DNA from 2 places in the Micromonospora kangleipakensis genome. Region 1 is predicted to be linked to the other one. Evidence: riboswitches for the same ligand, from Rfam matches in the RefSeq annotation. Region 1 holds a riboswitch; the other holds the start of a gene.

The links. A riboswitch is a leader RNA that binds a small molecule or an ion and turns the genes downstream of it on or off. The one in region 1 is predicted to bind thiamine pyrophosphate.
Region 2: it holds a riboswitch for thiamine pyrophosphate, as region 1 does, so the genes downstream of both, EV384_RS31190 (ECF transporter S component) here and thiE (thiamine phosphate synthase) in region 1, are expected to answer to the same signal.

Annotation. Positions count from the first base shown of each region.
Region 1 covers NZ_SHLD01000001.1:7,248,062-7,263,714, forward strand. Annotated here, with positions in the region: gene thiO (glycine oxidase ThiO) at 1-739, opposite strand, end outside; gene thiE (thiamine phosphate synthase) at 733-1,359, opposite strand; TPP riboswitch at 1,354-1,462, opposite strand; gene EV384_RS36640 (endonuclease domain-containing protein) at 1,936-2,505, shown strand; gene EV384_RS34480 (aldo/keto reductase) at 3,283-4,245, opposite strand; gene EV384_RS34485 (nucleotidyltransferase domain-containing protein) at 4,490-5,287, opposite strand; gene EV384_RS34490 (ABC-F family ATP-binding cassette domain-containing protein) at 5,284-6,963, opposite strand; gene EV384_RS34495 (class I SAM-dependent methyltransferase) at 7,005-7,610, opposite strand; gene EV384_RS34500 (hypothetical protein) at 7,738-8,925, shown strand; gene truA (tRNA pseudouridine(38-40) synthase TruA) at 9,082-9,915, opposite strand; gene rplQ (50S ribosomal protein L17) at 9,990-10,547, opposite strand; gene EV384_RS34515 (DNA-directed RNA polymerase subunit alpha) at 10,582-11,604, opposite strand; gene rpsD (30S ribosomal protein S4) at 11,701-12,327, opposite strand; gene rpsK (30S ribosomal protein S11) at 12,341-12,748, opposite strand; gene rpsM (30S ribosomal protein S13) at 12,767-13,147, opposite strand; gene rpmJ (50S ribosomal protein L36) at 13,409-13,525, opposite strand; gene infA (translation initiation factor IF-1) at 13,620-13,841, opposite strand; gene EV384_RS34545 (DUF1707 SHOCT-like domain-containing protein) at 14,102-14,656, opposite strand; gene map (type I methionyl aminopeptidase) at 14,798-15,649, opposite strand.
Region 2 covers NZ_SHLD01000001.1:6,547,144-6,562,796, reverse strand. Annotated here, with positions in the region: gene EV384_RS31225 (thioredoxin reductase) at 1-67, shown strand, start outside; gene EV384_RS31220 (pirin family protein) at 64-831, shown strand; gene gndA (NADP-dependent phosphogluconate dehydrogenase) at 892-2,334, opposite strand; gene EV384_RS31210 (MTH1187 family thiamine-binding protein) at 2,443-2,739, opposite strand; gene EV384_RS31205 (hypothetical protein) at 3,010-3,258, shown strand; gene EV384_RS31200 (energy-coupling factor transporter transmembrane component T family protein) at 3,340-4,140, opposite strand; gene EV384_RS31195 (ABC transporter ATP-binding protein) at 4,331-5,746, opposite strand; gene EV384_RS31190 (ECF transporter S component) at 5,879-6,460, opposite strand; TPP riboswitch at 6,533-6,638, opposite strand; gene EV384_RS31185 (alpha/beta fold hydrolase) at 6,736-7,560, shown strand; gene EV384_RS31180 (AAC(3) family N-acetyltransferase) at 7,557-8,369, shown strand; gene EV384_RS31175 (sugar isomerase domain-containing protein) at 8,366-9,115, shown strand; gene EV384_RS31170 (DUF6328 family protein) at 9,250-9,753, shown strand; gene EV384_RS31165 (acyl-CoA dehydrogenase family protein) at 10,011-11,960, shown strand; gene EV384_RS35195 (hypothetical protein) at 12,123-12,290, opposite strand; gene EV384_RS31160 (hypothetical protein) at 12,300-12,905, opposite strand; gene EV384_RS31155 (Fur family transcriptional regulator) at 12,954-13,346, opposite strand; gene EV384_RS31150 (ArsR/SmtB family transcription factor) at 13,343-13,642, opposite strand; gene EV384_RS31145 (metal ABC transporter permease) at 13,686-14,552, opposite strand; gene EV384_RS31140 (metal ABC transporter ATP-binding protein) at 14,554-15,315, opposite strand; gene EV384_RS31135 (metal ABC transporter substrate-binding protein) at 15,312-15,653, opposite strand, start outside.

The DNA of each region.
Region 1 (15,653 bases):
CGCCGCTGTCCCGGGGCACCAGGTAGACCGACTCGCCGTCCGCGTACCCCCGGATCACGTGCCGGAAGCCCGGCGCGCCGCGACCGGGCGCGCGGAGCCGGAGCACCTGCCCCTTCACCGGCCGGACCGGCAGCCCGGTGAGCGCCGCCGCCCCGCAACCGGCCGCCACCACGGTGACGCCCGCATCCACGTCGGACAGCCGGGCGACCCGGCCCGGCAGCAGCGTCGCCCCGGCCCGCTCGGCCGCCGCCCGCAGCGCGCCGACCAGCCGGCGCGGGTCGACCTGGTGGTCGCCGGGGGCGACCGCGCCGCCGCGCAGCCGCGGCGCGAGCGCCGGTTCGCGCTCCCGCAGCTCCGACGGGCGCAGCGGCGTGATCGGCAGCCCCAACCCCTGCTGGTACGACCACAGCCGCCGCGCCTCGGCCAGGTCGTCGCCGGTGAGCCCGACCACCAGCGTCCCCTCGGTCCGGTACCCGAATCCGGCGCCGGCGGCCTCGGCCAGCTCGGCGGCGAAGCCCGGCCAGCGGGCGGCGGACTCGGCGAGCAGCCCGGTCAGCTCGTGCTCCCCGAAGTACGCCTCGGCGACCGGCGCGAGCATCCCGGCCGCGACGTGCGACGCCCCGGAACCCGGCGCCGGATCGTGCGCGACCACCCGCAGCCCGCGCGACGCGCAGCGCCAGGCGATCGCCAGCCCGACCGGTCCCGCCCCCACCACGGCGACGTCCGGTCGGGTCAGCACCTCAGCGCCCCGAGCAGCTCGGCGGTGGCCCGGGCGGGATCCGCGGCCCCGGAGAGCGCCCCGACCACCGCCACCCCGTACGCCCCGGCGGCCCGCAGCGCCGGCACGCTCGCGGCGGTCACTCCGCCGATGGCGATCACCGGCACGTCCACCGCCTCGGCGACCGCGCGCACCCCGGCGGGGCCGATCGGCGCGGGCAGCCCGGTCTTGGTGCCGGTCGGGTGGCAGGGGCCGACGCCCAGGTAGCTGGCCCCGGCGGCGACCGCCTCGGCGGCGCTCCCCGGCTCCCGCGCGGTCGCCCCGAGCACGGCGGCGGAGCCGAGCACCCGGCGGGCCGCCCGCACCGGCAGGTCCTCCGCGCCGACGTGCCCGCCCGCGGCGTCGACCGCGAGCGCCACGTGCAGCCGGTCGTTGACCAGGCACGTCGCCCCGTACCGCCGGCAGAGCGCGACCACCCGGCGGGCCAGCTCGTACGCCTGGCGGTCGGTGGCGTCGTCCTCGACGCGGACCTGGACGACCAGCTCGGCGCGGGCCACCGGCAGGGCGGCGCGCAGCACGGCGAGCGGGTCCCGCCCCGGCCGGGTGTCGGTGATCAGATGCAGTCGTCCCAGGGACGGCACGGCAACGCTCCTCCCTGCGCCGGCATTACCCGGATCAGGTTCGACGGTCGGGGGCTTCAGCCCCCCTCTCAGCCCGGTGCACCGGGCTCCCGTGGGTCACTTGCGGCCCTACCGTACGACGGATGGGCGGATCCGCCAAGGGCTGCGGTCGGCTTTTCCCACTGGCCGTCCGATGTCGACGCCGGGGGCAGCGGGTGACGATCCGCTCACGCCATGCTGTCCGGATGCCTTCGCCGCCGCGTGTTCCACGACGGCTGTCGTTCCTGCCGTTCCGCGGCAGTCGGGCCGTCGCCGACGGACTGCTGACCTGGACAATGGTGCGCGGCCCGGCGTGGCGGCGGCTGCTCCCCGACGTCTACGTGCACCGCGACGGCTACCGCGCGGACGACCACCGGATGTGGTGCGACGCCGTCGCGCTGCGCCTGCCGTCGGACGCGGCGATCGCCGGACGCAGCGCCGCGTACCTCTGGGGCGCCGACCTCCTCGCCCGCGACGCACCGGTCACCGTGCTGCTGCCGCAGCGCCGCGCGGATGCGACCACACCCCCGCGTCCACCTCGTCCGGTCGATCGTCCCGGTGACCGACCGGACGAGCTTCGGCGGCCTGCCGGTCACCACCGCGCTGCGTACCGCCTTCGACCTCGGCCGGCAGGCGCCCCGCATCGACGCGCTGGTCGCCGTCGACGCGCTGCTGCACCGCCGGGTGGTGAACCTGCCCGCCCTCCGGCGGTACGCCACAGCGCACCCCGGCTGGCCGGGCCTGCCGCTGCTGCGCGAGGTACTGACGCTCGCGGAGCCGCTGAGCGAGTCGCCGATGGAGACGAGGCTGCGCCTGCCCCTGCTGGACGCCGGGCTGGGTCCGGTCGCCGCGCAGCACGACGTGCTGGATCCGCGCGGGCGGTTCGTCGGGCGGGTCGACCTGGCCTGGCCGGCCCTCCGGCTGGCCGTCGAGTACGACGGCGACCACCACCGCGAGCGCGCCCACTTCCGCCGGGACGTGGCCCGCCTGAACGCGCTACGGGCGGCCGGCTGGCTCGTCCTCCGCTTCACCGCCGACGACGTCCTGCGCCACCCCGCGCACACCGTCGCCGCGGTGGCCGCCGCCCTCCGCGAGCGCCAGGCCACCGCCGTCGCGCGCCCCCACTGACACCCCGCGGAGCTCGACCCACCGACGCCGAGCCTCCGCACACCTGCGCCAGCGAGGACCCGCCCCGCCCGATGCCACCCCCGCACCCGTCGCCGGTCACCGGTCGCCGGTCACCCGTCACCCGTCACCCGTCACCCGTCACCCGTCACCCGTCACCCGTCACCCGTCAGTGGAACACCATGGGTGTCAAAACCGCCCCGGTGACACCCATGACGTTCCACCGAGCCCGCCGCCGCCCGCAGCCAACGTCCGTCCCATGGCTGGGCGGGCGGGAGCCGCTACCCATTCCCGCGCGCCAGGCAGGGCGGCATCTGCCACGCCTCATCCCGTCAGTGGAACGCCATGGGTGTCAAAACCGCTCGGTGACACCCGTGACGTTCCACTCACGGCTCAAACCACGGCGATCTCAGGCAGCGGACGACTCAACCCGCTACCCACGCCCGGTGCGGTGCCCAAGCACGCCCCGATGGGATGCCCAAGGGGCACGGCACCGTGCAGCACCCCAGGGCAAGGCCGGTGCAGGTGCAGGTGCCCGAGCACGGCCCGACACGGCGCTTACGCACGGCCCGGCCCGGCGCGGTGCAGTGCAGTGCGGCGCGGTGCAGTGCAGTGCGGCGCGGTGCAGTGCGGCGCGGTGCAGTGCAGTGCAGTGCGGTGCAGTGCAGTGCAGTTGCAGTGCGGGCATAATGCAGTGCCCGGGCGGCGTGCGGCGCGCCGGTCGCCCACGGGTGGGGCGGCCGGGCGCTGGTCCGGGCAGGGTGGCGGGCGGGTGTGCTGTCAGAGGATGGCGTCGAGGGCGTCCAGGTCCTCGTCGGTCGGCTGCCAGGTGCCCGCCTCGGCGTTGGCGCGCACCTGCTCGGGCGTGGTGGCGCCGGCGATCACCGAGGTCACGGCGGGACGGGCGGCCAGCCCGCCGATGGCCACCTGGAGCATGGTGATCCCGCGCTCCGCGGCGTACGCCTCGATCGCCTCGATGGTGTCCCAGTCCGCGGCGGCTAGGCGCTCGGCGTACCGGCCGCCACCGGAGAGCCGGCTGCCGGCGGGCGGCGCCTCGCCGCGCTTGTACTTGCCGGTGAGCAGCCCGTTGGCGAGCGGGAAGAACGGCAGCATGCCGAGGCCGAACCGCTCGCACGCGGGGATCACCTCGGCCTCGACGGACCGCTCCAGCAGTGAGTAGTGGTTCTGCGCGCTGATGAAGCGGGTCCGCCCCTGGGAGGAGGCGGTCCAGTCGGCGTCGGCGATCTGCCAGCCGGCGAAGTTCGAGTTGCCGAGGTAGCGGACCTTGCCGGCCCGCACCAGGTCGTCCAGCGCGGCGAGGGTCTCGTCGATCGGGGTGCCGGGGTCGGGCTCGTGCATCTGGTACAGGTCGATGTGGTCGGTGCCGAGCCGGCGCAGCGACGCCTCGACCGCGCGGGCGATGTAGCGGCGGGCGCCGCGGGCGCCGAAGTCCGGGCCGTTGAGGCCGTGCATGTCCATGCCGAACTTGGTGGCGACCACGACGTCGTCCCGGCGGCCCTTGAGCGCCTGGCCGAGCAGTTCCTCGGAGCCGCCCTGCGGCTCGCCGTAGATGTCGGCGGTGTCGAAGAAGTTGATGCCGGCGTCGAGGGCGGCGTCCACCACCGCCCGGGTGCCGTCGAGGTCGAGCTTGCGGCCGAAGTTGTTGCAGCCGATGCCGACCACGGACATTACGAGCCCGGAGTCGCCCAGCCGGCGGTAGGTCATCTCAGTCACGAGATCCACCCTATGCCCGCCAGGTTGTCGTCACGGGGCGAGCCGGCCGGCGGACGTCCCGGGCCGGACCGACCGTCCCACGCACCGCGGACCGCCGGCCCCCGGCGGCCCCCGGCGGCCCGCGCGTCGCAGCCACGGCTCGACGGTGATTCGTTCACGACATCAGCTTCATAGCGACCGCGAAGCATTCACCGGCAGAGCCCGATCACCCCGCGACCCCTGCCGCCACCCGAGGCCGACCAGGTGGCACCGGTCAGCGCAGCGCCTCCGCGACCAGCCGGCGGGCCGCCTCGATGGTGGCGGACAACTCGGCCGGGGTCTGCCCGACGCTGCCGAGCAGTCGCTGCGCCCGGGCCGCGAAGTCGGGCGGCGCGCCGGGCAGCCGGCCCGCCGAGGCGATCATGCCCTTCTCGTTGACCAGCCACCGCCCGGCCCGGCCGTGCATCGCCTGGGCCAGCACGCCGACCACCCGGAACAGGCAGCCGGCCACGTATCCGGCGTCGCCGGCGGCGGCGCCCTTCGCCGCGCCGTCGAGCAGGAACCCGGCCTCCCACCCGCCGGCCACCAGGGCGGCGGCCAGCGCGGGCGGGTACGACGAGGTCTCCTGCCGCAGCGCCGTCAGCTCACCGGTCGGGTCGCCGAGCACCTGGCAGAGCGCCACCTCCCCGGCGTACGTGTGGGAGTAGAAGCCGAGCGGATGCCCGGCCTGCACGCCGACCTGGTAGCGGCCGGCGCGGCAGTCGGCCCAGCTCCGGTGCACCCGGTCGAGGTCGCGGTAGATCCAGTCGACGGCGACGCCACCGATCCGCAACCACCCGCCGCCGTCGACCCAGGGTCCCCAGCCGCCGGGCGCGGTGAGCTCCACCTCGTCGTCGGCGACCACGGCGGCCACCTCCCGCAACGCGGCCACATCGAGCGCGCCCCGGTAGTAGAGGCCGAGGTCCCAGTCCGAGTCGGGCCGGTGCTCGCCGCGGGCGCGGCTGCCGCCGAGCGCCACGGCCACCACCCCGTCCACCGCGTGGAGCCGGTCGACCAGCCCGTCGTCGATCACTTCACGTCCCAGACCGGCTCCGTCGCCTCCACCACCTCGCCGTCGCCGCGGAACAGCACGAAGCGGTCGAAGGAACGGGTGAACCACCGGTCGTGGGTCACCGCGATAACGGTCCCCTCGAACGCGGTCAGCCCCGCCTCCAACGCCTCGGCGGAGGCCAGGTCGAGGTTGTCCGTCGGCTCGTCGAGCAGCAACAGGGTCGCCCCGGACAGCTCCAACAGCAGCACCAGGAACCTCGCCTGCTGCCCTCCGGAGAGGGTGCCGAACCGCTGGTCACCCTGGCCGGCCAGCTCGTACCGGCTGAGCGCGGCCATCGCCGCGTGCCGGTCCATCCCGGCGCGGTGTTCGTCGCCCCGCCACAGGATGTCGACCAGCGTCTTCGCCATCAGCTCGGGCCGGTCGTGGGTCTGCGAGAAGTGCCCGGGCCGGACCCGGGCGCCGAGCCGCACCACGCCGTCGTGGGTGACGGGGGCGAGCGCGCCCGCCCCGTCGACCGGGGTGTTGGCCGGCTCCGGGTCGGTGCCGCCCCGGGCGAGCAGCCGGAGGAAGTGGGACTTCCCCGTCCCGTTGGCGCCGAGCACCGCGACCCGGTCGCCGTACCAGATCTCCAGGTCGAAGGGGTAGGTCAGGCCGTCGAGCTCAACCTGCTCGGCGACGACCGCGCGCTTGCCGGTCCGCCCGCCGGTGAGGCGCATCCGAATGTCCTGGTCCTTCGGCGGTACGGGCGGCGGCCCGGCCTCCTCGAACTTGCGCAACCGGGTCTGCGCGGCCTGGTACCGCGAGGCCATCCCGTCGTTGTACGCGGCCTTCTGCTTGTACATCAGCATCAGCTCGCGGAGCTTCTGGTGCTCCTCGTCCCAGCGGCGGCGCAGCTCGTCGAGGCGGGCGTGCCGGGCGACCCGCGCCTCGTGCCAGCTCGCGAAGCCGCCCGGGTGCACCCAGGCGCTGCCGCCCTCGACGGCGACCACCCGGTCGGCGGTCTGCGCGAGGAGCTCCCGGTCGTGCGACACGTAGAGCACCGACTTGCCGGACTCGCGCAGCCGCGCCTCCAGCCACCGTTTGCCGGGCACGTCGAGGAAGTTGTCCGGCTCGTCGAGGAGCAGCACCTCGTCGGTGCCGCGGAGCAGCAGCTCCAGGGCGAAGCGCTTCTGCTGGCCGCCGGAGAGGGTCCGGACGGGCCGCTCCCGGGCGGCGTCCCAGGGCAGGTCGAGCACGATGGTCGCGACGGTGTCGAAGAGCACCTCGGCGTCGTACCCGCCGGCCTCGCCCCAGGCCGCGAGCGCGTCCGCGTACGCGAGCTGGGCCTTGCCGGCGGCGGTGCTGTACTTGCCGCGGACCTCGGCGTCCCGCATGGCCGCCTCGGTGGCGACGAGCCGGCGGCCGGCGTCGCGCAGCGCCGGCAGGGCGAGCGAGAGGGCCAGGTCGGCGAGCGTGGTGTCGTCCCCGATCATGCCGATGAACTGCCGCATCACGCCGAGGCCGCCGGAGCGGGCGACCACGCCGGTCTTCACCGGCAGGTCACCGGCGACCATCCGCAGCAGGGTCGTCTTGCCGGCGCCGTTCGGCCCGACCAGGGCCACCTTGGCGCCCTCACCGACCCGGAACGACACGTCGGCGAAGAGTTCCCGACCGTCGGGCAGGATGTGCCCCACCGCTGCCACGTCCACGTATCCCACGCCGGCATCCTGCCCGAGCGACCGGGGCGGGCGACACTCGATTACCGGGTGACCCGCAGCACCCGGTAGCCCTTCTGGCTGGCGTGCCGTTCCACCTGCCAGCCCTGCTCGACGAGCCAACGGTGCAGCGAGTCGCCGCCGAGGTGCCGGGCGACGACCAGCCAGGCGACCCCGTCCGGGGCGAGCCGGGGCAGCCAGCGGCGCAGCAGCTCGTGCAGCTCGGCCTTGCCGATCCGGATGGGCGGGTTGGACCAGAGCTCGGCGAAGGTGAGGTCCGCCGGTACGTCGTCCGGGGCCGCCACCCGCACCCGGTCGGCCGCGCCGACCCGGGCGGCGTTGGCGGCGGTGAGGGCGCGGGCCCGCTCGTTGACGTCGACCGCCCAGACGGTGGCGTCCGGCGCGCAGGTGGCGAGCACGCAGCTGATCGGGCCGAACCCGCAGCCCAGGTCGAGCAGCGGCCCGGCGGTGCCGGGCGACGGCAGCTCCGCCTTGCGCAACAGCACGGCGGTGCCGGGGTCGAGGCGGTCCGCGGAGAAGACGCCCCCGGCCGAGGTGAGGGTGAAGTCGCGCCCGGCGACGGAAAACTCGACCTCGCGCGGCTGGGCGGCGGTCGTGGGTTCAGCGGTGAAGTAGTGGTCGCCGGTCACGTCCGGCATTGTCGCACCGGCCGACGGGGGCCGGTCGACGGGCGTGACGGACAGCAAGACACGCCACCTCCGCCGGAATTTCCCAATATTACCCCCTAAAGGGACAATCGGTCCTACTGTGGGCCACATGGTGTATCGGTACGAGTCCGATGAGGACGCCTTCCTGGAGTACCCGGAGCCCGGGTCCAACCTGTCGGTGCTCGGCGTCGGTGCGCCTCCGCCCGCCGGGCCGTCCCCGTCCCGCTTCCCCGCCCCGTCGCTGCCGCCACCGGCCCGGACGACCCGGCCGGCGACCGACGCCGGTCCGAGCCCGGCTGGACCCCCGGTCGCCCCGGCCCGACACCCGGTCGCCCCGGCCCGACACCCGGTCGCCCCGGCGCAACCGGTGGTCGACCCGGCCACCCCCCGGGCCACCGTCCCGGTGCCGCCACCCGCGATGCCGCCGACCGAGGTCTTCGACCCGAGCCAGCCGCCGGAGCTGCCCCGGTCCCGTCGCGGCGACCGCAACCGCGGGGGCGGCCGGACCTGGCGGGTGCTGATCGGCGGCGCCGCCGTCCTGGTGCTGCTCGCCCTCTGCGGGCTGGCCGCCGCCGCCCTGCTCCAGGAGCGGGCCAGCACGCCGCAGGGCGCCGCGCCGACCGACCAGCCCGTGGCGGAGCAGTCGGGCGCGCCGAACGACGGGCCCGACCTCAACTCCCGGGACACCGACCAGCTGGCGTTGACCACCAAGGAGGTCTTCCCCGGCAAGACGCTGGTGGTCACCAACGGCCAGCCGGCCTACCCGGTGCTCAAGACGGACTCCAGCGGCAACTGCGCGGTCGCGGCGACCGGCGAGATCGCCGACCTGCTGGTCCGGCTCGGCTGCAACCAGGTGGTCCGGGCCACCCTCCGCTCCCCGGACGGCGTCCACCTGGTCACCGCCGGGCTGTTCAACCTGACCGACCTGGCCAGCGCCCAGCGGGCCCGGGACCGGATCCGGCAGATGCTCGACGAGCGGCAGGGCCGCCTCCGGGGCATGTCCGCCGGCGGCGACACCGGGGCCGTGGAGACCGCCGCCGCCCGGGTCGGCTGGCAGGTACGCGGCCACTACCTCGCGTACTGCGTGGTGACCCGGGCCGACGGACAGCGGATCAACGCCAACGACGCCAAGGTCCGCGACATCCTGTACGACCTGATCGAGGTGTACCTCAGCCGCGGGGTGCTGGAGCGGCGGGCGAACGCCGGCGTGGCCAGCCAGCCCACCGACGCCCCGACGGACGGCACCGCCGGCCAGGAGGGCACCCGCGGCGACCGGGTCGGGCCGTCCGGCAACTGACCAGCGACACGGCGGCCCGCCGTCCCCGCCGGCGATCTCCGGCGCCCGGGACGGCGGGCCTTTCGCCGCCCTGGGCCAGGGCCGCTCCCCCGTAACCGCTGCCGGGCACCGGCGTGCGGTCGGGGTCCACCCCGACCACCGGTGTGGCCTGCGGCGTCAGCCCTCGACGACCGGCACCCGGAGCCGGCGGGTCAGGTCGGCGCGGCGGGCGTACTCGGCCGGGTCGGCGGGATAGCCGACCGCGACCAGGGTCAGCCCGTGCGCCGCCGCGACGGTGACCTCACTGGAGCGTTCCCGGCGGGTGAGCAGGCTCGCCGGCCACTCGACCGGCCGGCGGCCGTCCCCGGCCACCAGCATCGCGCCGACCAGGCTGCGCACCATCGCCTGGCAGAAAGCGTCGGCCTGGACGGTGGCGACCAGGATGCCGTCCGGGTCGCGCCGCCAGTCCAGCCGGGTCACCTCGCGCAGTGTGGTGGCGTTCTCCTTGCGCCGGCAGTACGCGGCGAAGTCGTGCTCCCCGACGAGGCCGGCCGCGGCGGTGTTCAACGCGGCCAGGTCGAGCGGCTTGGGCCAGGCCAGGGTGTCGCGCCGGCGCAGCGGCTCGGCACCCCAGGGGGCGTCGGTGACCCGGTACTCGTAGCGGCGGAAGGTCGCCGAGAAGCGGGCGTCGAAGTCGGCGGGGACCTCGGTCATCGCCCGGACCCGCACGTCGCCGGGGAGCAGCCGGGCCAGCCGGCGCAGCAGCCGCCCCTCGTGCTCCAGCCAGACCTCGGTCGGCAGGTCCAGGTGGCAGACCTGCCCGGTGGCGTGCACGCCGGCGTCGGTCCGGCCTGCCACGGTCAGCCCGGTCGCGGTGCCCGCGCCGAGCACCAGGTCCAGCGCCTCGACGAGCACCCCGGCGACCGTACGCCGGGCGGGCTGGGCGGCCCAGCCGGAGAAGTCGGTGCCGTCGTACGAGACGTCCAGCCGTAGCCGGGTCCGCTCGTCCACCTCGTACCTCCCGTTCACGGCGTCGGGCCCGGCACCCCAGGAAGGGATGCCGGGCCCGACGATGCTGCCTGTGCTCAGGCCTTGTTCTCGGTGGCCTCGTCGCTGTCCTCGCGGGCGGCGTCGGTGTCACCGGACGCCGACACCGGCGCCTCGGAGTCCTGGTCGACCGGGGTCGACTCCGGGGTCTCCTCGGCCGGGGCGAGCGCCTCGACCTTGTCCTGCTGGGCGGCCTTGCGAGCGGCGGTCTTCTTGTTCGCCTTCGGCTCGGCGACCTGCAGCTCCTCGACCAGCTCGATGATCGCCATCGGAGCGGCGTCACCCTTGCGCGGACCGGTCTTCACGATCCGGGTGTAGCCACCGTTGCGGTTGGCGTACCGGGGCGCGATCTGGTCGAACAGGGCGTAGACCACGTCCTTGTCCTTGACGACACCCGCCACCCGCCGACGGGACGCGAGGTCGCCACGCTTGGCCTTGGTGATGAGCTGCTCGGCCAGCGGACGCAGCCGCCGGGCCTTCGTCTCGGTGGTCTGGATCTTGCCGTGCTGGAACAGCGCGGTGGCCAGGTTGGCCAGCATCAGCCGCTCGTGCGCGGGGCTGCCGCCGAGGCGGGGGCCCTTGGTGGGCGTGGGCATGCTTGGTGCTCCTCAGGTGTGGCGGCAGCGCGGACTAGAGCTGCTCGGTCTCGCGGTAGTCGTCGGTGTCGTAGTCGGCCTCGCCGAAGGCGTCCACGACGTGCGCCGGGTCGAAGTTCGGAGCCGAGTCCTTCAGCCCGAGACCCATCCCGGCGAGCTTCATCTTGACCTCGTCGATCGACTTCTGACCGAAATTCCGGATGTCGAGGAGGTCGGCCTCGGTACGCCCGATGAGCTCACCAACGGAGTTGATGCCCTCGCGCTTGAGGCAGTTGTAGGAGCGGACGGTGAGGTCCAGCTCCTCGATCGGCAGGGCCAGGTCCGCCGCCAGCTGGGCGTCCTGCGGGGACGGCCCGATGTCGATGCCCTCGGCGGTCTCGTCCAGCTCCCGGGCCAGGCCGAAGAGCTCCACCAGCGTCGAGCCGGCCGAGGCCAGCGCGGTACGCGGGCCCATCGACGGCTTGGTCTCGACGTCGATGATCAGCCGGTCGAAGTCGGTCCGCTGCTCGACGCGGGTCGCCTCGACGCGGTACGTCACCTTGAGCACCGGCGAGTAGATCGAGTCGACCGGGATCCGGCCGATCTCGGCGCCCGCCTGCTTGTTCTGCGCGGCCGTGACGTAGCCCCGGCCCCGCTCGACGGTCAGCTCCATGTCGAGCCGGCCCTTGCCGTTCAGGGTGGCGAGCTTCAGGTCCGGGTTGTGCACCGAGACACCGGCCGGGGGCTGGATGTCACCGGCGGTCACGTCGCCCGGGCCCTGCTTGCGCAGGTACATGCTGACCGGCTCGTCGTGCTCGGAGCTGACGCAGAGCTCCTTGATGTTCATGACGAGCTCGACCACGTCCTCCTTGACACCGGGGATCGTGGTGAACTCGTGCAGCACACCGTCGATCTTGATCGAGGTGACGGCCGCGCCCGGGATGGACGACAGCAGCGTACGACGCAGCGAGTTGCCCAGGGTGTAGCCGAAGCCCGGCTCCAGCGGCTCGATGGTGAACCGGGAGCGGGTCTCGTTGATCGACTCTTCGGAGAGAGACGGTCGCTGGCTGATGAGCATTTCTTCTCTTCTCTTCCGGGACGCCCGCTATTTGACGCCCACGACACAAACTGTTCCGGTGGCCCGCCCCGGGGGGCGGGCCACCGCAACGAGCCCTTACTTGGAGTAGAGCTCGACGATCAGCTGCTCCTGGACCTGCGTGTCGATGACCTGCCGGGCCGGGAGCGAGTGCACCAGGATCTTCATCTGGCTGGGGATGGCCTCGAGCCAGGCCGGCACCGCCCGCGAACCCGCCTGAGCCTGCGCAACGATGAACGGGGTCAGCTCCTTGCTCTTCCCCCGGACCTCGATGATGTCGTGCTCCTTGACGCGGTACGACGGGATGTCGACCTTCTTGCCGTTCACCGTGAAGTGGCCGTGCTTGACCAGCTGGCGGGCCATGTCACGCGAGTGCGCGTAGCCAGCCCGGTAAACGACGTTGTCCAGCCGCGACTCGAGGATCTGCAGGAGGACCTCACCGGTCTTGGCCTGCTTGCCCACGGCCTCCTCGTAGTAACCGCGGAACTGCTTCTCCAGCACGCCGTAGACGCGGCGGGCCTTCTGCTTCTCACGGAGCTGGAGCAGGTACTCCGTCTCCTTGGTGCGGCCGCGGCCGTGCTGCCCGGGCGGGAACGGCCGGGACTCGAACGGGCACTTCGGGCCATCGCACTTGCTGCCCTTGAGGAACAGCTTCATCTTCTCCCGCCGGCAACGGCGGCAGTCAGCACCGGTGTAACGAGCCATCTCTCTCTACCTCTCAGACCCGACGACGCTTCGGCGGACGGCACCCGTTGTGCGGCTGCGGGGTGACGTCGGAGATCTGCCCGACCTCCAGCCCGACGGCCTGCAGCGAACGGATAGCGGTCTCCCGGCCGGAGCCGGGGCCCTTGACGAACACGTCGACCTTGCGCATGCCGTGCTCCATCGCCCGACGCGCGGCGGCCTCGGCGGCCAGCTGCGCGGCGAACGGGGTCGACTTGCGCGAGCCCTTGAAGCCAACCTGGCCCGCGGAGGCCCAGGAGATGACCGCACCGGTCGGGTCCGTGATGGACACGATGGTGTTGTTGAAGGTGCTCTTGATGTGCGCCTGCCCGTGGGCGACGTTCTTGCGTTCCTTGCGCCGGACCTTCTTGACAGCGGCTCCGGCACGAGCCTTCGGTGGCATAAGTCTGTGCGCTCCTAGTTACTTCTTGCCGGGCTTCTTCTTGCCGGCGACGGTCCGCTTCGGGCCCTTCCGGGTCCGCGCGTTGGTCTTGGTCCGCTGGCCACGCACGGGCAGGCCCCGGCGGTGCCGGATGCCGGCGTAGCAGCCGATCTCGACCTTGCGGCGGATGTCAGCGGCGACCTCGCGGCGCAGGTCGCCTTCTACCTTGTAGTTGCCCTCGATGTGGTTGCGGAGCTGGACCAGCTCCTCATCCGTGAGGTCCCGAGCGCGCTTGTCCGGCGAGATGCCGGTAGCAGCGAGTGTCTCCAGGGCGCGGGTGCGACCGACCCCGAAGATGTAGGTGAGCGCGATCTCCATCCGCTTCTCGCGGGGGAGGTCCACGCCGACTAGACGTGCCATGTGCGGGCGTACTCCTCGTGATGTTGTGGCGGAGGTGTGGACCCGTCCCATCCCGCTACCGACCGTCCCTGTCCTTCCGGCGCGATCAGCGCCGGCGACCGGGATCGGTCGCTGCCCGAGCGGGCCCCGGCCTCCGACCGGGGGTCAACCACGATTCAGTACGCGCTGCGTACCGCTCGCGGCTGGAACGAGCTGGTGATGTGCTGTCTGGATCTGCGGTCCGGACCGATCCGACCGGCCGTCACGACCGGTGGGACTGGTTCAGCCCTGGCGCTGCTTGTGGCGCGGGTCAGAAGAGCAGATGACCATGACCCGGCCGTGCCGCCGGATGATCCGGCAGTTGTTGCAGATCCTCTTGACGCTCGGCTTGACCTTCACGGTTGCCTTACTTCCCATCTGGCCCGGAGGCGCGACGACGCGCGACGCCGGACGTCGAAGACGGACACGGGGACGACCCGGCCGCCGTCAGGCTTTACTTGTAGCGGTAGACGATGCGCCCGCGGGTCAGGTCGTACGGCGAGAGTTCGACGACGACCCGGTCCTCCGGCAGGATGCGGATGTAGTGCTGCCGCATCTTGCCGCTGATGTGAGCCAGCACCTTGTGACCGTTCGCGAGCTCCACCCGGAACATGGCGTTCGGCAGGGGCTCGATGACCCGACCCTCGATCTCAATGGCTCCGTCTTTTTTCGGCATGTCCTCCGCTGTCCTGACGTCGGTTACTCCGGACGGCCCACAACGTCTTACACGGGCTCCGACGAGAATCGCCGGGCCCGAGCCAGCCGCGGCTCCGACTCCCACCGAAGCGCAGGGTGGGCATGCCGGAGTGGACGCTGTGCGCCGATCTGAAAGTGTACGCCCGCCTGCGGGCCGTCGCCAAACCGGCCGGCCCGCACGTCACCCGCCCGGGGAAAACGGACACCCCGGGCGCATCCGCGCCGGGACGGGCGATGACGCTACCGCTCCCCCGCCCGCCGGGCCTGTCGGCGGCCCCGGCGGCGCTCCCGCCGGTCGTCCCGGTGGCGAGGCTCACCACCCGCCAGCCCGCCCGCAGTCCGCATCAGCAGCACCGCGCCCCACGGTCCGAGCACCCAGAGCGGCCAGTAGAAGATCAGCTCCCCGGCGCCGACGGCGGAGAGCAGCCAGATCGCGTTCAGGATCACCGCGACCCGCAGCCAGGGCATCCACACCTCGAGCAGCCAGTTGCCCCGGACGCCGGACGGCACCGGACCGGACGCCGGCGCCGGGGCGGCCGCCGGCGGCACGGGCGCGGCGACGTCGGCCGGGCCCGGCTGGCGCGGAGCCAGCCCCGAGCGCTCCAGCGGCGCCGGTCCGGGGAGGTCGGCCAGGACTTGGCCCAGTTCCCCGTACGTCTTCGCGCCGTAGGTCCGTTGCAGCCGCTCGTCGTACTCGTAGAGGTCGATCCGGCCCTCTTCGAGCGCGACCCGGAGCCGCTCCGCCGCCTCCTGCCGGTCCGCGTCGGCCGCCCGCATGCCGTCCCGCCCGTCCATGCCGGCAAGCATGCCACCGCTCCGCCACCAACCCCAGCGGGCCGCAGCGGCCGCAGCCGGATCCGGACAGCGCGGACGAAGCGGCCGGGAGCCTGTCGCCCCAGCCGCCGGCAGCAGCAGGGGCCCGAAGGGGATCGGCCGTCAGCGGGCCGGGGAGTCGGCCGACTGGCGGGCGGTCACCAGGTCACCGAGGCGAGCGCGACCGCCGTCCTCGGCGGTCAGCACCCAGACGCCGTCGTCCAGCAGCGCCATCGAGTGCTCGACGTGCGCCGCCATCGACCGGTCCCGGGTCACCACGGTCCAGCCGTCGGTCAGCTCCACCGTGCGCGGCGAGCCCATGGTGATCATCGGCTCGATCGCCAGCGCCAGCCCGGGGACCAGGCGCGGGCCCTTGCCCGGCCGCCCGTGGTTGAGCACGTGCGGATCCTGGTGCATCTCGGTGCCGATGCCGTGCCCGCCGTACCCGTCGACGATGCCGTACCGGCCGCCCTTGCGGACCGCGGTCTCCACCGCGTGGGAGATGTCGGTGAGCCGCCCCTTGCCGCTCGCCGCACCCCGGGCGGCGGCGGCGATCCCGGCCCACATCGCGTCCTCGGCGACCGCGGCCATCTTCAGCAGGGCCGGGTCGACCTCGCCGACCCCGACGGTGATGGCGGCGTCCCCGTGCCAGCCGTTCAGCACGGCGCCGCAGTCGATCGAGATCAGGTCCCCCTCGCGGAGCACCTGCTGGGACGACGGGATCGCGTGCACGACCTGCTCGTTGACCGAGGAGCAGATGGACGCCGGGAAGCCGTGGTAGCCCTTGAACGACGGGATCGCACCGGCCTCGCGGATGGTCGACTCGGCGATCGCGTCGAGGTCGGCGGTGCTGACCCCGGGCGCCACCGCCTCCCGCATCAGACGCAGCGCACGGGCGACCACCAGACCGGCGGCCCGCATCTTCTCGATCTGGTCGGGAGTCTTCAGCTGGATGTCCAGCTGGGGACGACGCATCGGA
Region 2 (15,653 bases), 700 kb from region 1:
CGAGCTGGCCACCGGCGAGCCGGCGCTGACCTGGGCGCCGACCGAGACCGGGCAGCGTGCCTGGTGACGGCGCTGGCACCGACGCCCGCCGTGGACGTCCGTCGGGCCGAGGACCGGTTCGCCACCCGGCTGTCCTGGCTCGACTCGAAGCACTCGTTCTCGTTCTCCCGGCACTACGACCCGGCCAACATCCACCATGGGCTGCTGCTGGTCAACAACGACGACGTGGTGCACCCGGGCACCGGTTTCGAGACCCACCCGCACCAGGACATGGAGATCGTGACCTGGGTGCTGCGCGGCTCACTGGTGCACCAGGACTCCACCGGCCACACCGGCGTCATCTACCCCGGACTGGCCCAGCGGATGAGCGCCGGCACCGGCATCCTGCACTCGGAGAAGAACGACTCCTGGCGGCTCGCCGGCACCACCCCGCACACCGACCCCGTGCACTTCGTCCAGATGTGGGTCGTCCCGGACACCGACGGCGTCGACCCCGGCTACGAGCAGCTGGAGATCGGCGACGAGCTGCTCCGCGGCGGCCTGGTCCCGGTCGCCTCCGGGATGGACCGGTACGACGGCGCGTCCGCGATCCGGATCCGCAACCGGTACGCCACCCTGCACGCCGCCCGGCTCGCCCCCGGCGACGAGGTGACCCTCCCCGACGCGCCCTTCCTGCACCTCTACGTGCCGACCGGCGCCGTCACGCTGGAGGGCACCGGCCGGCTCGGCGAGGGCGACGCCGCCCGGATCACCATGACCGGCGGCCAGCGGGTGGCCGCCACCGACCCGTCCGAGATCCTGGTCTGGGAGATGCACGCGACCCTCGCCTGAGCGCCCGACCCGGCCGACCGGCTCGGCCGGCGGCTGGCCGGACTGCTGGGCGGCTGAGCCTCACGCCTCCGCTTCAGAGCGGTCGCCGGCCCAGAGCGTGTGGAACGAGCCCTCCCGGTCGACGCGGTGATAGGTGTGCGCGCCGAAGTTGTCCCGCAGCCCCTGGATCAGCGCGGCCGGCAGCCGCTCGGCGCGCAGCGCGTCGAAGTAGGCCAGCGACGACGAGAACGCCGGGGTGGGCACGCCCGCCCGGGCCGCGTCGGCCACCACCCGCCGCCAGCTCGGCACCCCTGCCCCGACCTGGTCGGCGAACCACGGGGCCACCAGCAGCGTCGGCAGCTCCGGCTCGGCGTCGTACGCCTCCCGGATCCGGTCCAGGAAGCGGGCCCGGATGATGCAGCCGCCCCGCCAGATGGTGGCGGTGCCGCCCAGGTCGATGTCCCAGTCGTACTCCCGGCTGCCGGCCCGGATGTGGTCGAAGCCCTGCGCGTACGCGATGATCTTGCTGGCCAGCAGCGCGCGCCGCACGTCCTCGACGAACGTCTCCCGTTCCTCGACCTGCCACTTCTCGCCCGCGTCGCCGAAGGCGCGGCGGGCGGCCGCGCGCTGGTCGGCGTGGCCCGACAGGGACCGGGCGAAGGTCGCCTCGGCGATGCCGGTGATCGGGATGCCGAGGTCGAGGGCGCTCTGCACGGTCCAGCGGCCGGTGCCCTTCTGCTCGGCCTGGTCGAGCACCACGTCGACGAACGGCTTGCCGGTCGCGGCATCGGTGTGCGCCAGCACGTCGGCGGTGATCTCGATGAGGAACGACTCCAGCTCGCCGCCGTTCCACTCCCGGAAGATCTCCGCGATCTCCGCCGGACTCGCCGACAGCCCGGCCCGCAAGAGGTCGTACGCCTCGGCGATGAGCTGCATGTCGGCGTACTCGATGCCGTTGTGGACCATCTTCACGAAGTGGCCGGCGCCGTCCGGGCCGATGTGCCGGCAGCACGGGACGCCCTCGACCTGCGCGGCGATCTTCTCGAAGATCGGGCCGAGCTTCTGATAGGACTCCGCCGAGCCGCCGGGCATGATGCTCGGGCCGCGCAGCGCCCCCTCCTCGCCGCCGGAGACGCCGGTGCCGACGAAGTGCAGCCCGTGGCCGCGCAGCGCCTCCTCGCGCCGCCGGGTGTCGGCGAAGTGCGCGTTGCCGCAGTCGACGACGATGTCCCCCTCCTCCAGCAACGGGACCAGCTCGTCGATCACCGCGTCGGTCGGCGCGCCCGCCTTCACCATGACGATGACCGCGCGGGGCCGCTCCAGCGAGGCGACGAAGTCGGCGAGGGACTCCGACGGCACGAAGGCGCCCTCGTCGCCGTGCTCGGCCACCAGGCTGCGGGTGCGCTCCGGCGAACGGTTGTGCACCGCCACGGCGAAGCCGTTGCGGGCCAGGTTCCGGGCCAGGTTGCGGCCCATCACCGCCAGACCGGTCACGCCGATCTGCGCCGTCGCCTGCTGTGCCATCCGTACCGCCACCTCTCGTCGGACTGCCCGTCCTGCGACCGTATCGCGGTCGCCGGGGCGCCGGGCCGGGTCATCGACGCCCGGTGAGGGTGGGGTGGCGGTCGGTCCTCAGCCCTCGGCCAGGCGGGCCTCGACGTGGGCGACCTTCGCGTGCATCGCGTCGGTGACCCCGGGCCGGATGTCGGCCTTGAGCACCAGGCTGACCCGGGGCGCCTGGGCGGCGACCGTGTCGACCGCCCGTTTCACCACCGCCATCACCTCGTCCCACTCGCCCTCCATGGTGGTGAACATGGCGTCGGTGCGGTTCGGCAGTCCGGACTCGCGGACCACCCGGACGGCGTCGGCGACCAGATCGCCGACGGACTCACCCACGCCGAGCGGGGTGATGGAGAACGCGATCAGCATGCCGCCGATCGTGCCAGTAAAACGGGTGCGGGTCGGCCCGGCGGTCGGTTAGCGTGTCGGCATGCGTAACTGACGCCCCAGCTGAAGAGCCTGGTCCGCCGCCTGTGGCCGCGGGCCTGTCCGCTCCCGGGCGTCCGCAGCTCTCCGCCGCCGTCAGCGCGGCAGCTCGTCGGACCCTCGGCTGGGCGGACCCCGTCCGTGCCCGTCCGACCGGGCCGCCCTTCGGTGGCCGGTCCCCAGCGGCCGGTTCCCGGCCCAAGGAGGCAGCGTATGCCCGCCAAACGCAGTCCGAAGAAGTCCCGCAAGCCGTCGGCGAAGCCGTCCCTGGCGGACGTGACCCCGCCCGACCTCGACACCCTCGCGGTGGCTCCGGCCGTACCGGTCGACCTGCCGGTGCTTCCGGCGGCCGAGACGCCGCCGCCGCCGAAGGCCGGCCCGCCGCCCGGCCGCGACCCGCGATTCGCCGGCCGCACCCAGCCCGCCGGGCAGGCCCGCCGGTACGCCTTCCGCCGCAGCTGACCGGACCGGGTGCAGTTGTTGTCGCTCCAGCGACGACAACTGCACCCGAAGGGGGCCGCCCGGGGGCAGGGGGGCCGGCGGTCAGCCGATCAACGGGCGGAAGGTGCCCAGCAGGACGCTGACCGTCAGCGCCGCGCCGGCCAGCACCGCCGCCCCGACCACCAGCAGCCCGTCGGCGGTGTTGAAGCGCTGCCGCCGGGCGACCGTACGCGGGACGCTGGCGTCGAAGCCGCGGGCGTCCATCGCCACCGCCAGCCGGGTGCCGCGCCGGATCGCACCGACCAGCAGCGCGAACGCGGTGGAGACGAAGAGCCGCAGCCTGCCCAGCGGGTTGCGGCCGGCGTCCACGCCCCGGGCCCGGCGGGCCATGCTGATCATCTGCCACTCCTGGCCGAGCAGCGGCACCAGCCGGAACGCGGCCAGCGCGCCGAGGGCGAACCGGGCCGGCGCCTTCGCGTTCTGGATCAGCGCGTCGGCCAGGTCCGTGGGGTCGGTGGTGGCGAAGACGATCATCCCGGGCAGGGCCACGGCGAGCAGCCGGAGCACCAGGCCGAGCGCGGTGACCAGCACCCCGGAGGTGACCAGCAGCGGCCCGGCGTCGAGGAGCACCCGGCCGGAACGGTCGGCGGCGAAGAGCACCAGGGTGACCAGGATGCCGGCGGCGCTGGCCAGCAGCGGCCAGGCCCGGCGGGCCAGCACCCGGTAGCGGATGCCGAAGAGCGGCAGCACGGCCAGCTCGACGGCGATGGCCAGCGCCGGGGCCACCGGGTCCAGGGTGGCGATCAGGATGAACGAGAAGACCAGCGCGGCGGCCAGCTTCGCCACCGGGTTCCGCCGGGCCAGGGGTGCGCCGGGCGCGGCGACCGGCTCGATGCTGATCACCGCCGCGCTCCTCTGTCCGCGGGCACGGACGTCCCGGCGTCGGCCGTCGCGGGCATTCCGGCGTCGGCCGTCGCGGGAGCCCCGGAGGGGCAGGTCACGGCTGCGCCGGAGCCGACGCTCGCAGGCACGATGCGGGCCGCCGTCGCGGGGGTGGCGGTCCGGCCGGTCGCCGGGGCGTGGCGGGTGGCGGTCACGGGCGCTCCAGGGTGACGGTCCGGTCGGCGAGCGCGGCGACGAAGTCCGGGTCGTGGGTGACGGTGACGACGCCGTGCCCGGCGTCGCGCAGCTCGGCGAAGAGGTCGACCAGCTCCAGCCAGGTCCGTCGGTCCTGGCCGAAGGTGGGTTCGTCGCAGATCAGCAGGCGGGGCGCGGTGGCCAGGGCGGTCGCCACGCTCAGCCGCCGCGCCTCGCCGCCGGAGAGGGTGTACGGGTTCGCGCCGGCGAGCTTCGCCAGTCGGAGCCGGTCCAGCAGCGCGTCCACGGTGGTCTGCACCGTCGCCTCCGACCGGCCCGTCCGGCGCGGACCGAGCGCCAGCTCGTCGAAGACGGTACCGGTGACGAACTGGTGTTCCGGGTCCTGGAAGACCGAGCCGATCCGCCGGGCCAGGGCGGGCGCCCGCCAGCGGTGCGGGGGGGTGCCCGCGTCGCGGCCGGCGAGCGCGGCGGTGGCGGTGGCCGTGCCGGTGCCGGGGCGGAGCAGGCCGCCGAGGAGCAGGGCCAGGGTGGACTTCCCGGCGCCGTTGGGGCCGAGTACGGCGAGCGCCTCGCCGGCGCGTACGGCAAGGTCGGTGGGGGCCAGCCGGGGCGGCAGGCCGAGCCGGTCGGCGGTGATCAGCGGCTCGCCCGCCGGGGCGGTCGCGCGCCGGGGCGGCACGGTCCGACCCGGCACCCAGACGCCCTCGGCGGCGAGCGCGTCGCCGTGCGCGGCGAAGACCGCGGCGGGCGGTCCGTCGGCCCGGACCCCGCCACCCGGTTCGAGGACGACCACCCGGTCGACCAGCGGCAGCGCCTCGGCGACCCGGTGCTCGACCAGGATCAGCGTGGTGTCGGCGTCGAGGGCGTCCGCGACGGCCCGCCGGACCAGCGTCGCGCCGGCCGGGTCGAGGTTGGCGGTCGGCTCGTCGAGCAGCAGCAGGGTCGGCCGCAGGGCCAGTGCCCCGGCCAGGGCGAGCCGCTGCTGCTCGCCGCCGGAGAGGGCGGCGGTGGGCCGGTCCCGGTGGTAGGGGAAGCCGACCCGGCGCAGCGCCTCGTCCACCCGGGGCCAGATCTCGTCGGCCGGTACGCCCCGGTTCTCCAACCCGAACGCGACGTCGTCGCCGCAGCGGGCCATCACCAGCTGGGTCTCGGGGTCCTGGAAGACGATGCCGACCCGTTCCCGGGCCTTGCGCGGGTCGAGCCCGTCGACCTCGACGGTGCCCTCCTGCTCGCCGGAGTCCTCCGGCAGCAGCCCGGCCAGCGCGGCCAGCAGCGTGCTCTTCCCGGCCCCGGACGCCCCGAGCAGCAGCACCCGCTCACCCGCCTCGATGCGAAGATCCACCCCCCGCACCGCCCAGCGCAACCGCCCGGCATGCCGCCACCCGAACCCCCGCAGCTCCACCCCACTCACCCCCGCCCCACCCCCATCCCGCCGGCCGTCCCTCCGGCCGTCCGTCCGCTGATCATGAAGTTGTTGTCGCGACACGCCGCGCCGGATGACAACAACTTCATGATCAACGCGGGTTCGGGTGTGGGGTGGCGGTCAGATGGCGGCGCGTTCGCGGCCGGCGGGGAAGCGGTCGAGGACGCCGGTGCCCGCCAGGGCGCGGGTCAGCGCGACGCTGCCCAGGCCGGCCACGACCAGGGAGCTGACCGCGGTGATCAGGATGTACGGCAGGCGGAAGCTGCCCCACGCGGTGCCCGGGTACCAGATGAAGACGTCGTAGATCGAGGCGGCGAGCCCGGCGAGCGTGGCCGCCAGCAGGGCCACCGGCAGCCGGTAGCTGCGGTAGCCGAAGGCCGCGAAGGCGAGCTCCGCCGCCGCCGCCTCCAGCGGGCCCTGCACGACCAGCGTCCAGCCCCAGCTGCTGCCGAGCGCCACGGAGACCAGTGCGGCGAAGGTGAGGGTGAAGAACGCGGCGCCGGGCTTGCGGATGATCAGCGCGCCCAGCACGGCCGGCACCAGCCAGACGCCGTACAGGACGGCCCGGCCGGGCAGCGGGATAGCGTCCGCCGGCCCGTTCCACAGCAGGCCCCAGGCCCAGAAGATGACGCCGAAGGCCACTCCGAGCACCGAGGCGATGACGATGTCGATGGTGCGCCAACGGTTGGCGGTGTTGTCCATGGTTGCTCCCAGTCCAGTGAACGAACCAGGAGAAGACGCACGCCGCGCCCGGTGTCACCGGACGGCGGCGCGGCTGGAGGTCGACCGAACTCCCTGCGCTGGCATTACCCAGATCAGGTTCGAGGGTCTGCGGGCGGTGCCCGCACTCTCAGCGCTGTGCGCTCCCCTGTCGGATGTGAAGTTGTCTCCGCAGACGCTAGCACCGACGTGGGGTGGTGGCCCAGCAGGCGGTCGCGGTCCGGCCCCGGCCCGGCCCGCTGGGTAGGCTGCCGATCATGCGGGTCGACGCGCGAGGTCTGACGTTCGAGGTACGCACCGGCGGTCCCGAGGACGGCGCACCCGTCCTGCTGCTGCACGGGTTCCCGCAGCACGGCGGCGAGTGGGACGACGTGGTGCCCGCGCTGCACGCCGCCGGGCTGCGCACGTACGCGCTGGACCAGCGGGGCTACGCGCAGGGCGCACGGCCGGCGGCGGTCGAGGCGTACCGGATCCCGGAGCTGGTGGCCGACGCGGCCGGCGTGCTCGACGCGCTCGGGGTGGAGTCCGCGCACGTGGTGGGACACGACTGGGGCGCGATCGTGGCGTGGGGCCTGGCGGCGGCGCACCCGCGGCGGGTCCGCACCCTCACCGCGGTCTCGGTGCCGCACCCGGCCGCGATGGCGCACGCGCTCGCCACCGACCCCCAGCAGAAGGCCCGCTCCGCGTACATCGCGCTCTTCCGCAAGCCGGGCAAGGCCGAGAAGGTGCTGCTCGCGCTCAACGCCACCGCGCTGCGCAAGCTGCTCGGCGGGGTGGGCGACGCGGCGCGGGTCGCCCGCTACGCCGACCCGATGCGGGAGCCGGGCGCGCTGACCGCCGCGCTGAACTGGTACCGGGCGATGTCGGGGACCGACATGAAGGCCGTCGGCCCGGCGACCGTGCCGACCACCTTCGTCTGGAGCGACAAGGACATCGCGATCGGCCGGACCGCCGCCGAGGCCTGCGCGACCCACGTGACCGGCGACTACCGCCTCGTCGAACTCTCCGGCGTCACCCACTGGATCCCCGACGAGGCGCCCGGCCCGCTGGCCGAGGCGATCCTCGCCCGGGTCGCCGCGTGATCGCGACGCCCGCGCCGGCCCGGCCCCACACCCGCGCGTCGCTCGCCGCGCACCTCCACGACCTCGGCGTACGCCCCGGCGGTGTACTCCTGGTGCACGCGGCGCTGCGCCCGCTCGGCTTCGTCTGCGGCGGCCCGCAGGCCGTGGTGCTGGCCCTGCGCGACGTGCTCGGGCCGGACGGCACCCTCGTCGTGCCCACCCATACCCCGGAGAACAGCGACCCGGCGGGCTGGAACAACCCGCCCGTGCCGGCGGACTGGTGGCCGGTGATCCGGGCGGAGCTGCCCGGCTTCGACCCGGCGCTGACGCCGAGCCGGTTCATGGGCACGCTCGCGGAGCAGGTGCGCACCTGGCCGGGCGCGCTGCGCAGCGACCACCCGCAGGTCTCCTTCGCCGCGCTCGGCCCGGCCGCCGGGCGGATCGTCGCCGACCACACCCTGACCGACATGCTGGGTGAGGGCTCCCCGCTGGCCCGGCTCCACGACCTCGACGCCGACGTGCTGCTGCTCGGCGTCGACCACGGCTCGAACACCTCCCTGCACCTGGCGGAGTACCGCTGGCCGGCGGCGCCGAGGGCGCGGGTGGGGGCCGCCGTGCTGACCGGCGACGGCGGCCGGGAGTGGGTGTGGTGGGACGACGTGGACCTGGACGAGAGCGACTTCGCCCGGCTCGGCGCCGACTTCGAGGCCACCGCCGCGGTGCGGGTGGGCGCGGTCGGCGACGGGACGGGCCGGTTGATGAGGCAGCGGGCGGCGGTCGACTTCGCGGTGGAGTGGCTGGCCCGCAACCGACGGACGGAGGAAGCATGACGGTGAGCGCCGAGGCGTACCTGGCGGTGGTGACCGAGACGATGGCCCGGGTGGCCGCCGGTCAGCGCGAGGCGGTGGGTCGGGCCGCCGACCTGATCGCCGAGGCGTTGCGCGCCGACGGGGTGGTGCACGCCTTCGGCACCGGCCACTCCGAGGCCCTCGCGATGGAGATCGCCGGGCGGGCCGGCGGACTGGTGCCCACCAACCGGATCGCGCTGCGCGACCTGGTGCTCTACGGCGGTGAGCCGGCCGACGTGCTCGGCCCGAAGCTGGAACGCGACCCGGCCGTGGCGCACCGGCTCTACGAGCTGGCCCCGGTACGCCCGCGGGACGTCTTCGTGCTCGCCTCCAACTCGGGCGTCAACGGCGCCATGGTGGAGTTCGCGTCCCTGGTCAAGGAGCGGGGGCACGCCCTGGTGGCGATCACCTCGGCCGAGCACTCCGGCCGGATGACCTCGCGGCACCCGTCCGGGCGCAAGCTCGCCGACTTCGCCGACGTGGTGCTCGACAACGGCGCCCCGTACGGCGACGCCACCCTGCCGCTGCCCGACGGCGGCGCGGTCGGCGCGGTCTCCTCGATCACGGCCGCGCTGCTGGCCCAGCAGATCGTGGCGGAGGTGGTGGCCCGGCTGCTGGCGGCGGGGGAGCGGCCCCCGGTCTACCTGTCGGCCAACATCACCGGCGGCGACGAGCACAACGCCGAGCTGGAGGCCCGGTACGCCGGCCGGATCCGCCGGGGGGCGTGACCGGTCCGCCGGCCCGGTCGACGGGCGTCGGCGCGGTGATCGCGAGGCGGTTTCGCGGAACGCCCGACGGGGCAGAAGCTCTGCTGCCGACGGGGTGCTCCCCGCCGGCGGTACCGTCGTCGCGGAGGTAGCGCGTGTCCAAGGAAACCGAGAAGCAGCGCTGGCAGCGCAACTTCGCCGACCTGCTGCAGGAGCTGCGGGTGGCGCAGACCGGGGTGCAGATCCTCTTCGCGTTCCTGCTCACCCTGCCGTTCAGCAACGGTTTCACCCGGATCACCGAGTTCCAGCGGGACGTCTACATCGTCGCGTTGCTGGCCGCCGCGGCGGCCACCGCGATGATCATCTCGCCGGTAGCATTCCACCGGGCGCTGTTCCGGCAGGGCCGCAAGCCGGAGCTGGTGCGGTTCGCCCACCGGATGGCCAGCGGCGGCCTGGCCTTCATGCTGATCTCCATGGTCAGCGCGGTGCTGCTGATCACCGACTTCGTGCTCAGCCGGCCGGTCGCCTTCCTGCTCAGCGCGGTCACCGCGCTCTGGTTCCTGGCCTTCTGGGTGATCCTGCCGTTCGCCCGGCGCGGCTGGGGGGACGACGAGATCGACGACGATGACGACGACCCGCAGGTGCTCGCTGGCGACTGAGCCCCGCTGGCGTCCCGCCAAATCGGACGTGCCAAGAACGCTACCCCCGGGTGTTACCCGGGGGTAGCGTCGTCTTTGTCGAGCACGTTGACGCAGCCGGACCGAGGTTCGAGGGGGCAGCCGTGACCACGACACAGAACAACCGACCGGACGGAACGCAGGGCACGGGCGGCCCCACCGGACGGGTGGCGCCGATCGACGACCCCGACACCGGTCCCGCGGCCTCGGCGGGCGAGGCGGCCGCAACCGCCGCCGCGATCGACGAGGCCGGCGGCGCGGGGCCGCTGCCCGCCGAGGCGGGACAGGTCTCCGAGAAGGAGGCCCGCCAGGTCGCCGAGGCGGCCCGGGAGTCGGCCTGGGACCGGCCCAGCTTCGGCAAGGAGCTCTTCCTCGGCCGGTTCCGGCTGGACCTGATCAACCCCTGGCCACGGTCCGATCCGGACGACGTCACGCGGGCCGAGGAGTTCCTCGGCGCGCTCGGGGCGTATCTCGACTCCGAGGTGGACGGCGCGGCCATCGAGCGGGAGGCGTACATCCCGGACGAGGTCTTCCACGGCCTGGCCCGGCTCGGCGCATTCGGCATGAAGATCGACCGGAAGTACGGCGGGCTCGGGCTGAGCAACCTGCACTACTGCCGGGCGCTGATGCGGGCCAGCTCGATCAGCCCGGCCATCGGGGCGCTGCTCTCGGCGCACCAGTCGATCGGCGTGCCGCAGCCGCTGAAGATGTTCGGCACCCCGGAGCAGAAGCAGCGGTTCCTGCCGCGGCTCGCCGCCGGTGAGGTCTCCGCCTTCCTGCTCACCGAGCCGGACGTCGGCTCCGACCCGGCCCGGTTGGCCACCACCGCCGAGCCGACCCCGGACGGCAAGGGGTACCGGCTCAACGGGGTGAAGCTCTGGGCCACCAACGGCACGGTCGCCACCCTGCTGGTGGTGATGGCCCGGGTGCCGGCGACCGAGGGCCGGCGCGGCGGGATCACCGCCTTCGTGGTGGAGGGCGACAGCGAGGGCATCACGGTGGAGCGCCGCAACGCCTTCGTCGGCCTGCGCGGCCTGGAGAACAGCCTCACCCGCTTCCACGACGTCTTCGTGCCGGCGGAGAACGTGATCGGCGGCGAGGGCAAGGGGTTGAAGATCGCCCTGACCACGCTGAACACCGGGCGCCTCTCGTTGCCGGCGACGTGTGTCGGGGCGGGCAAGTGGTCGCTCAACGTGGCCCGGGAGTGGGCCGCCGACCGGGTCCAGTGGGGCCGGCCGGTCGGCGAGCACGAGGCGGTCGCCAAGAAGCTGGCCTTCATCGCCGCCACCACCTACGGCATGGAGAGCACGCTCGACCTCTGCTGCCTGCTCGCCGACGACGACCGCAACGACATCCGGATCGAGGCGGCGCTGGTCAAGCTGTACGCCAGCGAGATGGCCTGGAAGATCGCCGACGAGCTGATCCAGATCCGGGGCGGGCGCGGCTACGAGACGGCCGACTCCCTCGCCGCCCGGGGCGAGCGCCCCGCCGCGGTCGAGCAGATCCTTCGCGACCTGCGGATCAACCGGATCTTCGAGGGCTCCACCGAGATCATGCACCTGCTGATCGCTCGGGAGGCGGTGGACGCGCACCTCTCGGTGGCCGGCGACATCATCGACCCGGACGCCAGCCTCGGCCGCAAGGCGAAGGCCGGCGCGCGGGCCGGCCTCTTCTACGCGAAGTGGCTGCCCACCCTCGCCGTCGGCAAGGGCCAGACCCCCAGGGCGTACGCGGAGTTCGGCCCGCTCGCCGGGCACCTGCGGCACGTCGAGCGGACCTCGCGCAAGCTGGCCCGGTCGACGTTCTACGCGATGTCCCGCTGGCAGGGGAAGATGGAGCGCAAGCAGGCGTTCCTCGGCCGGGTGGTGGACATCGGCGCGGAGCTGTTCGCGATGTCCGCGGTCTGCGTCCGGGCGTACGCCGAGCGGGACACCCGTCCGGAGAACGTCGAGCTGGCCGACCTGTTCTGCCGGCAGGCGCGGCTACGGATCGAGGAGCTGTTCACCGGCCTGTGGTCCAACACCGACTCGCTCGACGTGGCGGCGGCGAAGCGGATCCTCGCCGGCCGGTACGCCGCCGTGGAGGAGGGCGTGTCGACGCCGCCGGCGGACGCGCCCTGGGTCGCCCGCTGGACCCCCGGCCCGTCCACGGCGGAGGACGTCCGCCGCCGCATCCCGCCGGCGCACTGACCCCGCCGATTCCGGCCGGGCGCGCCGCCCGACCATCGCCAGACCGCTCCGCCGGAGGTTCGGCGGGGCAGGCAGTGCCGAGCGGTATGCCTGCGAGTCATATTTGTGCCTCTCAGGCATGTCGCTGGTCGGGCAGATGCAGCCGGGAGCCGGGAGCCGGCGTCAGCGGGCGATGGCCCAGGCGATGACGGCGGCCAGGATGAGCCCGTTGAGCAGGGCCAGCACCAGGTACGCCTGCGGCGGGATCTTGCGACCCTTGCGGACGAAGCTCACCAGGACGCCCGCGTACGCCAGCAGCAGCACGGCGACGACGATCAGGAAGTACAGCACCGCCACACCCTAGCGGCCCGCCCGCAGCCCCAGGCTGCGCAGCTCCAAGGCGGCGAGCGCGTCGACGGTGGCGTCGTCGCCGCGGCGCCACGCCTCGGCCACGTCGGGCGCGATCCGGGTGAGCCTCCCGAGCGGCTGACCCGCGAGGGCCCGCAGCGCCAGCAGGTCGCGCCCGGCGGGGGCGGCGGCGAGGGCCTTCGCCGCTCCGGCCCGGCGCATCCAGCGCACCCGCAGCGGCAGCCAGCCGAAGAGCACCAGGCCGAGCGGGAAGACCAGCACCGCGATGCTGAGCGCGAGGGCCAGCTGGCCGACCAGCTCCTGCTGGTCGCGGCCCGCCTCGGCGACGGACCGCGCGGCGTCCGCGGCCCGGTTGAAGGGGGCGGTCAGCTCGTCGCCGACCAGCGGCACCCGGCCGACCTTGCCGCCGGCCTCGGCCAGGTTGTCGGCGAGGCCGCCGCCGGCCCCCTCCAGCTTCTGCCCGGGTACGGCCAGCTTCTGCACCAGGTCGTGCAGCCAGAGCGCGAAGCGGATCGCCGCGTAGACCCAGACGACGACGAGGAGGTCGGTGAGGAGCTGACGGAGGGCGGTGGGAAAACGGTCGGCGTAGATCTTCACGCCGGACAGCGTGCCACGCTCCGGCCGCCGGGGCACGGGGGAGAATTCTCAGCCGGTGCAGGCCGGGCAGGTCCCGAAGATCTCCAGGGTGTGGCTGACCTCGGCGTACCCGTGCTGCGCGGCGACCCGCTCCGCCCAGCTCTCCACCGCCGGCCCGGCCACCTCCACCGTCCGCCCGCAGGCCCGGCAGACCAGGTGGTGGTGGTGACCCTCGCTGCACCGCCGGTAGAGGTGCTCGCCGCCGGGCGGGCGCATCACGTCGATCTCGCCGGCGTCGGCGAGCCCCTGCAACGTCCGGTAGACGGTGGTCAGCCCGACCCGCTCGCCCCGCTGGCGCAGCATCGCGTACAGGTCCTGCGCGCTGTGGAAGCCCTCCACCTCGGCCAGCAGCGTGCTCACGGCCGTCCGCTGGCGCGTGTTCCGCAACGTCCCCTCGGTCACGGTCCCTCCCCGGCGTGGCTGACCGCGTCCGCCACGATGTGTGCGACGTGCTCGTCCACGAGGGCGTACGCGATCTCCCGACCGCGCCGGGAGCCACGGACCACGCCGGCGCCGCGGAGCACCCGCAGGTGCTGGGAGACCAGCGGCTGCGGTGCGCCCAGCTTCTCCACCAGCTCGTGCACGCACCGTTCACCCTGCGCCAGCTCGGTCACGATCGCCAGCCGGATCGGTGCGGACAGCGCACGCAGCAGGTCACCCGCACCCTCGAAGGCGTCGTACCCGTTCGTGCCCGTCATCCCGTAACGGTAACCAATGCCAGCAGGACCGCTCGGGGGTGGCTCACCGCAGCACGACCTCGTGCGGCTCGGGGGCCGGCGCGGCCGCCGGGCGGGTCCGCCGGCGCATCGCCCGCCAGCCGGCCGCGGCGAGCGCGACCACCAGGAACGAGGCGATGGCCAGCAGCACCACCGAGGCGCCCGGCGCGGTGTCGGCGGTGGCGGCCACCCAGATGCCCGCCCCGGCGGCGAAGAGCCCCAGTGCCATGGCTGCCGCCATCGTGCTGCGGAAGCCCCGGGTGACCTGCTGGGCGGTGGCCACCGGCACCACCATCAGTGCGCTGATCAGCAGCACGCCGACCGCCCGCATGGCGATCGTCACGGTCACCGCGGTGGTCACCGCCAGCAGCAGGTTGAGCGCCCGGACCGGCAGCCCGGAGACCCGGGCGTACTCCTCGTCGTGGCAGACCGCGAAGAGCGCCGGACGCAGCGCCAGCATGATCGCTCCGACGGCCAGGCCGAGCACCAGGATCGTGGTCAGGTCGGCCGGCGACGTGGTGGTCAGCGACCCGAACAGGTACGAGTTGAGCGAGGCGCTGCTGGCGTCGGAGAGCCCGACCAGCAGCACGCCGCCGGCGATCCCGCCGTAGAAGAGCAGCGCCAGGGCCAGGTCGCCGGAGGTACGGCCGCGGGAGCGGACCAGCTCGATGACGATCGCGCCGAGCGTCGCGGCGATCACCGCCACCAGCACCGGGGAGCGGTTCAGCAGCAGCCCGGCGCCGACGCCGGTGAGCGCCACGTGCCCGATCCCGTCGCCGATCAGCGCCAGCCGCCGCTGCACCAGGTAGATGCCGAGCGCCGGCGCGGCCAGCCCGATGACCAGCGCGCCGACCAGGGCGCGCAGCATGAAGTCGTACTGGAAGAGGTCCATGTCAGATGCTCCACAGCCCGGCGGGCTCCTCGTCGCAGTGCGGGTGCACGTGGTCGTGGTCGGGCTCCGCGTGGTGCCCGGCCGGCTCCGGCACCGCGCCGTCGTGGCAGATGCCACCCTCGTGCACGACGACCGCCCGGCTGATCAACGGTCGCAGCGGACCCAGCTCGTGGGCGACCAGCAGCACGGTCCCGCCGCCGGCGAGGAAGCCGCGCAGCGCCGCGGCGAACGCCTCCTGGCTCTCCGCGTCGACCCCGGCGGTCGGCTCGTCCAGCACCAGCAGCTCGGGTTCGCCGGCCAGGGCCCGGGCGATCAGGGTGCGCTGCTGCTGGCCGCCGGAGAGGGTGGCGACCGGGTCACCGGCCCGGTCGGCGAGCCCGACGGCGCGCAGCGCGGCGGCCACCGCCTCGCGGTCCGCGCGCCTCGCCGGCCGCAGGACGCCCCGGCGGGCCAGCCGCCCCGAGGCCACCACCTCGCCCACCGTGGCCGGTACGCCGCTGCCGGCGCCGAGCCGCTGCGGGACGTACCCGATCCGGTGCCACTGCCGGAAGCGGCGCTGCGGGGTGTGGAAGAGGGTGACCGACCCGGCGCTGAGCGGGACCAGCCCGAGCACCGCGCGGATCAGGGTGGACTTGCCGGAGCCGTTGGCGCCGAGCACGGCGACCACCTCGCCGGCGGTGACGGTCAGCGAGACGTCCCGCAGCACGGGGCGGCCGTCGTAGCCGACGGCGGCGTGGTCGACCTGGATCACGGGTGCGTTCATGAGCAGTCCAACGCGGTTCGCAGGGTCTGGAGGTTGGCGCGCATCGCCGACAGGTAGTCCCCGTCGGCGGGTGGGCCCTCGATCGGGTCGAGCACGGCAGTCTTCGCCCCGACCTCGCGGGCCACGGTCTCGGCGACCTTCGGGCTGACCAGGGTCTCGAAGAAGATGGTGGTGGCGCGGTGCTCCCGGGCCTCCCTGGCCACCTCGGCGAGGCGCTGCGGGGAGGGCTCGCTGTCCGGGGTGAGGCCGGTGATGCCGACCTGCTCCAGCTGGTAGTGCGAGGCCAGGTAGCCGAATGCGGTGTGGCTCGTCACGATCTCCCGGCGCTGGCAGGTCTT